2 regions of the uncultured Cellulomonas sp. genome follow, and region 1 is predicted to be linked to the other one. Evidence: riboswitches for the same ligand, from Rfam matches in the RefSeq annotation. Region 1 holds a riboswitch; the other holds the start of a gene.

Region 1 (5,203 bases):
GGGGCGGGGCATGGGCGGCGGCCAGGAGGGTCCGTCGTGAGGCCGTGGTGCGTCCGTCGGGTCGCCGTCCGGCGCGCGCGGGCGGTCCCCGGGGGGCGCGTAGGGGTTGCTCACCCCCACATTCTCGCGCACGGGACGGCGCGGTCCGCCCGGCACCCCCGCCGGTAGGGTCGGCCCGTGACGCACGAGACGCCCCATCGCCCCTCGCCGGCCACCCGCGACTCGGGCCGGCTCGTCGTCCTCGTCTCCGGCACGGGCTCGAACCTGGCGGCGCTGCTGACCGCGCACGAGGACCCCGCCTACGGTGCGTGCGTCGTCGCGGTGGTCGCCGACCGCAGCGGGATCCGGGCGCTGGACATCGCGCGCGCGGCGGGCATCCCCACGGCCGTGGTGGCGCTCAAGGACTTCGACGACCGCGCGGCCTGGGACGCGGCGATCACCGAGACCGTCGCGGTGTTCTCCCCGGACGTCGTCGTCCTGGCCGGGTTCATGAAGCTGTTCGGGGCGAGCTTCCTGGGGCGGTTCGGCGGCCGGATCGTCAACACCCATCCCGCGCTGCTGCCCTCGTTCCCGGGCGCCCATGGTGTGCGGGACGCGCTCGCCTACGGGGTGAAGGTCACCGGCTGCACGGTGATGGTGGTCGACGAGGGCGTGGACACCGGGCCGATCATCGCCCAGGCGACCGTCCGGGTGGAGCCCGACGACGACGAGGCCACGCTGCACGAGCGCATCAAGGCCGTGGAGCGCACGCTGCTGGTCGAGTGGGTCGGCCGCATCGCCCGCGACGGTCTGCGCGTCGACGGGCGGCACGCGACCGTCGGCTGACGGGCGCTAGACTCGGCCGCGGTCGTGACTGGCGCAGGTGGGTGCAACCACCGGGGAGCGGCCGCAGTGCCCCGCCACGCACCGCCCGCCTGGGTGCATGGGTCCGCCCTAGCCGACCCTGCACACCCCGGGAGCGCCATGTCCGAGAACACCTTCCAGCGACCCGTACGTCGCGCCCTCGTCAGCGTCTACGACAAGACCGGCCTGACCGAGTTGGCCGCGGCCCTGCACGCCGGGGGCGTCGAGCTCGTCTCCACGGGCTCCACCGCGGCGACGATCGCCGCGACCGGGGTGCCGGTCACCCCGGTCGAGGACCTGACCGGGTTCCCCGAGTGCCTCGACGGTCGCGTCAAGACGCTGCACCCCCGCGTGCACGCGGGGGTGCTGGCGGACACGCGGCGTCCGGAGCACCTGGCGCAGCTCGAGGAGCTGGGCATCGCGCCGTTCGAGCTGGTCGTGGTGAACCTGTACCCGTTCACCGCCACGGTCGCGTCGGGCGCCGGGCCGGACGAGTGCGTCGAGCAGATCGACATCGGCGGCCCGTCGATGGTCCGCGCCGCGGCCAAGAACCACCCGAGCGTGGCCGTCGTCGTGGACCCCGCTCGCTACGACGAGGTCGTGGCCGCCGTCGGCGCCGGGGGCTTCACGCTGGCTGCCCGCCGACTGCTCGCCGCCGACGCGTTCGCGCACACCGCCGCGTACGACGCCGCCGTGGCCGGCTGGTTCGCCGCCGAGTACGCCCCGGACGAGGCCGCCGTCGAGTCCGGCTTCCCCGCGTTCACCGGCACCGCCTGGGTGCGCGGCGAGGTGCTGCGCTACGGCGAGAACCCCCACCAGCAGGCGGCCCTCTACCTGACCCCCGACGGGTCGGCCGGCCGCGGTCTGGCGGGGGCGCAGCAGCTGCACGGCAAGGCGATGAGCTACAACAACTACGTCGACGCCGACGCCGCCTGGCGTGCCGCGCACGACCACACCGACCCGGCCGTGGCGATCATCAAGCACGCCAACCCGTGCGGCATCGCGGTCGGCACGGACGTGGCCGACGCCCACGCGAAGGCCCACGCCTGCGACCCGGTGTCGGCGTTCGGCGGCGTCATCGCCACCAACGGGACCCTGACGGCGGCGGCGGCGGAGCAGATCGCGCCCGTGTTCACCGAGGTCGTCGTCGCCCCCGCCTTCGAGCCCGAGGCGCTCGAGATCCTGCGCCGCAAGAAGAACATCCGTCTCCTGCAGGTGACGCCCGTGGACGGTGCCCGCACGGAGCGCCGTGCCGTGAGCGGCGGCCTGCTGGTGCAGGAGCTCGACCAGGTGGACGCCCCCGGCGACGACCCCTCGGGCTGGACGCTCGCGGCGGGCGCGGCGGCCGACGACGCCACCCTGGCGGACCTGGCGTTCGCGTGGCGGGCCGTGCGCGCCGTGAAGTCGAACGCGATCCTGCTCGCCGACGCCGGCGCCTCGGTCGGCGTCGGGATGGGGCAGGTGAACCGGGTGGACTCCTGCCGGCTCGCTGTCGAGCGCGCGAACGCGGGGGACGTCGAGCGGGCGCGCGGCGCCGTCGCGGCCTCCGACGCGTTCTTCCCGTTCGCCGACGGTGCACAGGTGCTCATCGACGCCGGCGTCCGCGCGATCGTGCAGCCGGGCGGGTCGGTGCGGGACGAGGAGGTCGTCGCCGCGGCGCAGTCCGCCGGCGTGACCCTCTACCTCACAGGCACGCGCCACTTCGCGCACTGAGCGCGAGGGCTCAGACCAGCACAGCCTCCCGCAGGGGTCGCCCCGGGTCGTGCGCCAGCGCGCGGTCGAGCCGGGGCAGCCCCGCGGCGGTGAACAGCCGGCGCGCGGCGCCGACGTCCCGGGGGCGGTCGACCGTGAGGATCGCGCCGACCTGCTCGGAGCCGTGCCGGAACCACAGGGCAGCCCAGCCCTGCCCGTCCGCCGGGTTGCCGCGCAGCACCACCTCGTCGTCGGTGCGGGGGTGGCCGAACAGCGCGAGCTCGTGCCCCAGCTGGGTGGAAAAGACGTACGGGGCGACGTCGGCAGGGACCGCGTCGGGGACACCCAGCAGGTCCGCGACCAGGGCAGCCGGCCCGCGCAGGGCCCCGTCCCAGTGGCCTCCGGGCACCCACCCGTGTCGCGGGGAGCGACGCAGCGCGACGTCGCCGACCGCCCGGACGGTGCGGGGAGCGCCGATCACCGCGTGCTGCTCGTCGACCCGCAACGAGCCGTCGTCCTCGCGGGGGAGGGCGCCGGCCAGCCAGTCCGTGGTCGGGCGTGCGCCCACCGCGGCGAGCACCACGTCGGCGGCGACGAGCTTGCCGTCCGCCAGCCCGACGCCGTTGGCGCCCACCTCGACCACGTGCTCACCGGTCATCAGCCGGACCCCGGCGGCCGCGTACCAGGGGCTGGTCAGCTCCCCGACGGTGGGTCCGAGCGCGGCCATGAGGGGCGCCCCCGCCGCCTCCACCACGACGACGTCGACCCCCGCCGCGGCGGCGACCCCCGCCACCTCGGCGCCGATCCAGCCCGCGCCGATGATGACGAGCCTGGTCCCCGGCACCAGGGCGGCCCGCAGGTGCTCGGCGTCGGCGGCGGTGTGCAGGGTGAGCGCCGCCTCCCAGTCGACCGGCCGGACGGCGTGCGCCCCGGTGGCGAGCACGACGGCGTCGGCGCTGAACGGGCCGTCGTCGGTCAGCACCTCGGGCTGCGCCCCGGACAGGGACAGGCTGCGCGCGGGGGTGCCCAGGTGCACCTCGTCCGCCAGGGCGAGCAGGTCGGCGCCGATCTCGTCCGTGAGCCACGTCGGGGTCCGACGGTCGAGCAGGTGCTTGGACAGCGGCGGCCGGTCGTAGGGCGCGATCCCCTCCCCGCCGAGCACGACCACGCGCCCGTCGAACCCCCGCTCACGCAGCCCCGCGACCGTCTGCGTCGCCGCGAGACCTGCTCCGACCACCAGCACGTCGTGCGGAACAGGGGTGTCCGGGTGCTCGTCGCCGGTCCGGGAGGTCACCACGCAACGGTAGTCTCCCGTCGAGAGGCACGAGCGAGAGGGTGACGGAGCGCATGAGCGGGGCAGCCGAGGTACGCCGCGCCGATGCTGCTCACCCGGACCCCGCCCGGCCCACCCACACCGTTCCCGAGCCCCCGGCGCCCACCACCGGTCCCATCCCGGTCGAGGAGGCGCCGCTCGACCCCCGCGCCATCGCCCGTGCGTCGCTCGACGCCGCCCGGAACGTGTCGCTGTGGTGGACGAGCACCGGCATCGTCGTCGCCACCGTGGTCGCGGTCGTCGTCGGCACCCGGCCGGGCGTCTTCGTGCTCGCGTCGGTCACGCTGGCGGGTGCGGTGGTCCGTGCCGTGCTGCCGTCCGGGCCGGTCGCGCTGACCGTGCGCGCCAAGGCGCTCGACGTCGCCGTGCTCGCGTGCTCGAGCCTCGGCCTGGTGGTTCTCGCGCAGATCCTGCCGCGCTGACGCGTCGCCGGACGCAGGCGACGCCCGGAGCCGAACGGCCCCGGGCGTCGCTGCGTGCGCGGTGGTGCGGGTCAGCGCTCCGAGACCACGAGGACGTCGTCCGTGGTCACGTACGCGTCGTCCTCCTCGAGCAGGTTGTCCTCGACCGGCTCGGTGGCGAACGCGCGGTAGACCAGGCCGGCCAGGGCGGCGCCGACCAGCGGCGCGACCCAGAACAGCCACAGCTGGCCGACGGCCCAGCCCTCGGAGAAGATCGCGGCCGCCGACGAGCGGGCCGGGTTGAGCGAGCCGTTGGTGATCGGCGTCGCCACGAGGAGCAGCACGGCGAGCGAGAGACCGATGGCGAACGGTGCCTGCACGTGGGCCGCCCGGCGGTCCGTGGCGCCCAGGACGATGCCGACGAACACGGCGGTCGCGACGATCTCCACGAGGAGCGCGACGACCAGCGAGAACTCGACCTGGCCGCCCGAGAGGGTGGACAGGGGGGAGTGCTCGCCGAAGCCGTTGGCCACGCTGGAGAAGAACGACTTCGCCGTGGCGCCCTCGGTCTGGGTGATCAGGCCGGGCAGGGCCTTGGGGATGGTGATGAAGAGCACCGCCGCGGCGAGGATGCCGCCGACCAGCTGCGCGAGCCAGTACGGCAGGACGTCCTTCCACGCCGTGCGTCCGCCGATGGCCGCGCCCAGGGTCACCGCCGGGTTGAAGTGGCCGCCCGAGACGTGGCCGACCGCGATGATCGCGGCGACGACCGCGATGCCGAACCCGAGGCCGACCGCGAGGGAGCCGACCTGGCTGACGCCGGCGTAGAGGGCGATGCCGAGACCCACCAGCACGAGGGCGAACGTGCCGAACGCCTCCGCGCCGAGCCGAGCGACCAGGCCGGGGCCGGTCACCACGACGGAGCCGGCGGGGA
Region 2 (5,203 bases), on a different contig from region 1:
GCGTGCCGACCGTCGCGGAGTGCAGGTACGTGGACACGACGGTGACGGTCCGCGCCGGCGCGCCCTCGTGCGCGGGCAGCTCCAGGTCGGCCTCCACCCACCGGCCGGAGTCGCTGGTCACGCCGGTCTTCAGGCCGATCCGGACGGCCGTCATCGGCAGCCTGCTCGCGATCGCGACGCCCGCACGGCCCTTGGTCTCGCTGGCCTCGTGCGCCAGGTCCCACTCCCCGGCCGGCAGGTGGTCCGCCAGGATCTCGTCCGACGCCCGCACCTCCTGCAGGAGCACCACGTCCGGCTTGCGGGCCTCCAGCCAGGCACCCATCCCCCGCTTGTACGCGGCCCGGATGCCGTTGACGTTCACGCTCGCGATGGTCAGCACCGGACCATCCAACCCCACGGCACGGACAGGCTGGACCTACTCCCCGCGGTACGCCCGCTCGAGGCCCTCGACGTCCAGCTTGGTCATGGTCAACATGGCCGCCATCGCGCGAGCGACCCCCTCGGGGTCCGGCCGGGACATGACGTCCTCCAGCTGCGCAGGGGTCACCTGCCACGACACGCCGAACTTGTCGACGAGCCAGCCGCACTGGCTCGGCCGGCCGCCGTCCGCCGTCAGGGTCTCCCAGAAGTGGTCGACCTCCGCCTGGTCCTCGCAGTCCAGGACGAACGAGAACGCCTCGTCCAGCGCGAACGCGGGGCCGCCGTTGAGGAACGTGGCGGGCATGCCGTCGAGCGTCAGCTCGACGAAGAACTCCGCCCCCTCGACGACGCCGGGGGTGCCCGGCGGGGCGGTCACGACGGACTGGATCGTCGTGTTCGGGATGACCTCGGCGTAGAACCGAGCGGCCTCGACGGCCTGGTCGTCGAACCAGAGGTGCGGACGGACGATGCCCATGACGGTGCTCCCTCCGACGGCCGCGGCCGGCCGTCCCAAGGACAGCCTGGCCCCGACCACCGACAGCTGTCAGCCCAGGAGGCGCTCGGCCGTCTCCACGACATTGGTGAGCAGCATCGCGCGCGTCATCGGACCGACCCCGCCAGGGTTCGGCGACACCCAGGACGCGACCTCGCGCACACCGGGGTTGACGTCCCCGACCACCCGGCTCTTGCCCGTCTCCGGGTCCGTCGACCGCGAGACACCGACGTCGATGACGACGGCACCCGGCTTGACGATGTCCGCCGTGATGATCCCCGGCACCCCGGCGGCCGCGATGACGACGTCGGCGTTGCGGGTGTGCTCCGCGAGGTCCTCGGTGCCGGTGTGCGTGAGCGTGACGGTCGCGTTGATCTCCCGGCGCGTGAGCAGCAGACCGATCGACCGCCCGACGGTGACCCCGCGGCCGACGATGACGACGTCCGCGCCGCGCAGGTCGATGTCGTGCCGGAGCAGCAGGTCCACGATGCCCCGCGGGGTGCAGGGCAGCGGAGACGTGACCGGCTCGTTGACCCGCAGGACCAGGCGGCCCAGGTTGGTCGGGTGCAGGCCGTCGGCGTCCTTGTCGGGGTCGATCAGCTCGAGCACGCGGTTGGTGTCGATGCCCTTCGGCAGCGGCAGCTGGACGATGAACCCCGTGCACTCCGGGTCCTCGTTCAACCGCGTCACGGCGGCCTCGATCTCGTCCTGCGACGCCGTGGCCGGCAGGTCCTCACGGAGGGACGCGATGCCCACCTCCGCGCAGTCCTTGTGCTTGCCGGCCACGTACCAGCGCGACCCGGGGTCGTCGCCGACGAGCAGGGTGCCCAGGCCGGGCCGCACGCCGCGCGCGGCGAGCGCCGCCACCCGCTCCGTCAGCTCGGCCTTGATCCGGGCCGCCGTCGCGGTCCCGTCCAGGATCCGGGCCGTCATCAGTACTGCTGCAGGTCGGAGTACAGCGGGAACGCGTCGGTGAGCTTGAGCACCCTGGCCTTGAGCGCGTCGAGGTCGGTCGACGCGCCGTTGATCAGGGCGGTCGCGATGATGTCCGCGACCTCCGTGAACTCCGCGTCGCCGAAGCCGCGCGTGGCGAGCGCGGGCGTGCCGATGCGCAGGCCGGAGGTGACGCGCGGGGGGCGCGGGTCGAAGGGCACCGCGTTGCGGTTCACCGTGATGCCGGCCGAGTGCAGGAGGTCCTCGGCCTGCTGACCGTCGAGGTCGGAGTGCCGCAGGTCGACGAGCACCAGGTGCACGTCGGTGCCACCGGTGAGCACGGAGACGCCGGCCGCGGCCACGTCGGGCGCGGAGAGACGCTCCGCGATGAGCCGGGCGCCGTCGAGGGTCCGCTGCTGGCGGTCCTTGAACTCCTCGGTGGCCGCCACCTTGAACGCGACGGCCTTGGCGGCGATCACGTGCATGAGCGGACCGCCCTGCTGGCCCGGGAACACGGCCGAGTCGATCTTCTTGGCGTACTCCTCGCGGCTCAGGATGAAGCCCGAGCGGGGGCCGCCGATCGTCTTGTGCACCGTGGAGGACACGACGTCGGAGTGCGGCACCGGGTTCGGGTGCAGGCCCGCGGCGACCAGGCCGGCGAAGTGCGCCATGTCGACCCAGAGCTTGGCACCGACCTCGTCGGCGATGGAGCGGAACGCCGCGAAGTCGAGCTGGCGCGGGTACGCGGACCAGCCGCCGATGATCACGTCGGGGCGCTGCTCCAGGGCCTTCTCGCGCACCACGTCCATGTCCACCAGGAACGTCTGCGGGTCCACGCCGTAGGCGCCGACCTGGTAGAGCTTGCCGGAGAAGTTGATCTTCATGCCGTGCGTGAGGTGGCCGCCGTGCGCGAGCTCCAGGCCGAGGATCTTGTCACCGGCGTTGATCAGCGCGTGCAGGACCGCGGCGTTGGCCGTCGCGCCCGAGTGCGGCTGGACGTTCGCGTGGTCCGCGCCGAACAGCGCCTTGGCGCGGGCGATCGCGATGTTCTCCGCGATGTCGACCTGCTCGCAGCCGCCGTAGTACCGGCGGCCGGGGTACCCCTCGGCGTACTTGTTGGTGAGCACGGAGCCCTGCGCCTGCAGGACCGCACGCGGCACGAAGTTCTCGCTCGCGATCATCTCGAGCGTGCCCTGCTGGCGGGCGAGCTCACCGTCGAGGACGGCGGCGATCTCGGGGTCCAGCTCGGAGATGTTCTGGTCGAGGATCGGGGTGTTGCTCATGGCACTCCCTGGCAGTCAGCGCGCACGGTGTCGGGCACCGCGCACTCGGTGGGTGGACCGGTGTGGGTGACCGGGGGCCCAGGCGTCCGACCCATGGTCTGCTGCTGCTGCGTCGCTCCCCGGTGGTGCCCCACCCGTTTCGCCAGTCGCGACGGGCACAGGGTAGCAAGCCGAACGCCGTGCGGGGAGCGGTCGGCCTGTGGGCGGCTCGACGGGTGCGTGTGCACAGCCCCCGACGCGACGGGCGCGTGCTCCCTACCTTTCCCGCGACGGCACCCGCCGCCCGCCCATTGAGGAGGACGCATGACCGATCCCTACGTGACCGGCACCGCCGACCACACCTTCATGCCGCCGCCTCGCCCGAGCTCTGCGCGGCCGCGGCGGTGGTTGCTGACGGTGCTCGCCGCCGCCACGGCGCTGACCGCCGTCATCGCGGTGGCCGGCCACAGTTCCGAACCCCCCGACGACCGTGCGACGGCGCCCGTCGTCATCGACGGCACGGAACCGGTCCAGCTCGACGGCGCGCTCGTGAGGACCAGGTGCTTCAGCTACCGCATGCCCGAGGGGCTCGCGCTCAGCGGAAGCTCCGCGGGCTGTGCGACGGCGGTCGGCGTGGGCGAGGACGACATCTCGGAGATCCAGGTCCGTATGCAGGCAGGCAGCGGCGGCGACGTCGACGAGGTCGCCACCGAGGTGCGCGCGGCACTGGTCGAGGTCGGCACCTTCGACGTCGACACCGTGAGGACGGGCGGCCGGGACGCGGTCAGGATCCGTGGCGTCGACGGCTGGGGTCTGCGCCGCACGTCGTACGTGGTCCCTCTGCCTGAGGGCGTGTTCTCGCAGGACGGCGTCGCCCTGGACAGCATCTGGCTGACGAGCCCCGTGAGCCCGGAGTTCGACGCCTGGGTGGCGACCGTCCTCGACTCCCTCGAGGTCCCCGGCGACTGAGCCGGGGACCGGTGCCGTCAGATGCTCGGTTCGGCGTCGCCCAGGATCTTGCGCAGGTACGCGTACGTCAGGTCCCCCGCGGTCTGGTCGTGCTGGTGCTCGTACCCGTGCTTGGTGTAGAGCGCGAGGTTCTGCACCGAGTCACGGCCGGTGAACACCCAGACCTCCTCGATGCCCTCGGGCAGGTGCGGCAGGATCGCCATGAGCATCTGGGTGCCGAACCCCTGGCCCTGCAGGTCGGGGGCCACGGCGAACCGGCCGAGCGTCGCCTTGGAGCCCTCGACGAGCACGCGGATCGACCCCACCAGGCGGTGCCCGTACCAGCCCCCCAGCGTGATGACGCCCTCGCGCTGCAGGTCGGACTCGAGCTCGGCGAGCGTCTGCGTGAGCGGCGGGATGTGCGGGTCGCCGTACTGCTGCGCCTCGGTGACGAACGCGGCGCGCCGCAGCGTGAGCAGCTCGCCTGCGTCGTCGAGGGTCACCGAGCGGATGTCGAGGGCGGGCTGGCTCATGCGGCCCATCGTGTCAGCCGATCCGCACGACCACTACTCTCGGACACCGTGTCCCCCGTCTCGCCTGTCGCAACTCACTGGGTCCTGACCCTCTCCTGCCCCGACCGCCCCGGGATCGTGCACGCGGTCGCGGGCCTGCTGGCCGAGCACGGGGGGAACATCACCGAGTCGCAGCAGTTCGGTGACCCGCTGTCCGGGCTGTTCTTCATGCGCGTGCAGGTCACGGCGTCCACGCCTCGCGACGAGCTGGAGGCCGCGTTCGCGCCGGTGGCGCAGCAGTTCGCCATGGACTGGTCGCTCGACGTCGTGGGCCGGCCCGTCCGCACGCTCGTCATGGGCTCGACCGCCGCGCACTGCCTGAACGACCTCGCGTTCCGCCAGCGCTCCGAGAACCTGCCGATCGAGCTGGTCGCGGTCGTGTCCAACCACACGGTGCTCGAGCCGCTCGCCGACTTCTACGGCATCCCGTTCCACCACGTGCCGGTGACCGGCGCGACCAAGGCACAGGCCGAGGCGCGGCTGCTGCAGCTGGTGGAGGAGCTCGACGTCGAGCTGGTGGTGCTGGCGCGGTACATGCAGATCCTGTCCGACGACCTGTGCCGGGCGCTGCAGGG

Evidence for each region. Region 1 has a riboswitch for ZMP and ZTP ahead of purH (bifunctional phosphoribosylaminoimidazolecarboxamide formyltransferase/IMP cyclohydrolase). Riboswitches for the same ligand answer to the same signal wherever they lie in the genome.
Region 2: another riboswitch for ZMP and ZTP. It lies ahead of glyA (serine hydroxymethyltransferase); the one in region 1 lies ahead of purH (bifunctional phosphoribosylaminoimidazolecarboxamide formyltransferase/IMP cyclohydrolase).

Annotation. Positions count from the first base shown of each region.
Region 1 covers NZ_CAURTV010000067.1:18-5,220, forward strand. Annotated here, with positions in the region: gene purN (phosphoribosylglycinamide formyltransferase) at 178-825, shown strand; ZMP/ZTP riboswitch at 840-927, shown strand; gene purH (bifunctional phosphoribosylaminoimidazolecarboxamide formyltransferase/IMP cyclohydrolase) at 964-2,556, shown strand; gene RYN42_RS14130 (FAD-dependent oxidoreductase) at 2,567-3,829, opposite strand; gene RYN42_RS14135 (DUF3017 domain-containing protein) at 3,883-4,290, shown strand; gene RYN42_RS14140 (aquaporin) at 4,362-5,203, opposite strand, start outside.
Region 2 covers NZ_CAURTV010000105.1:1,980-7,182, forward strand. Annotated here, with positions in the region: gene RYN42_RS17155 (exodeoxyribonuclease III) at 1-379, opposite strand, end outside; gene RYN42_RS17160 (VOC family protein) at 416-895, opposite strand; gene RYN42_RS17165 (bifunctional methylenetetrahydrofolate dehydrogenase/methenyltetrahydrofolate cyclohydrolase) at 965-1,846, opposite strand; gene glyA (serine hydroxymethyltransferase) at 1,846-3,129, opposite strand; ZMP/ZTP riboswitch at 3,199-3,289, opposite strand; gene RYN42_RS17175 (hypothetical protein) at 3,433-4,077, shown strand; gene RYN42_RS17180 (GNAT family N-acetyltransferase) at 4,095-4,589, opposite strand; gene purU (formyltetrahydrofolate deformylase) at 4,638-5,203, shown strand, end outside.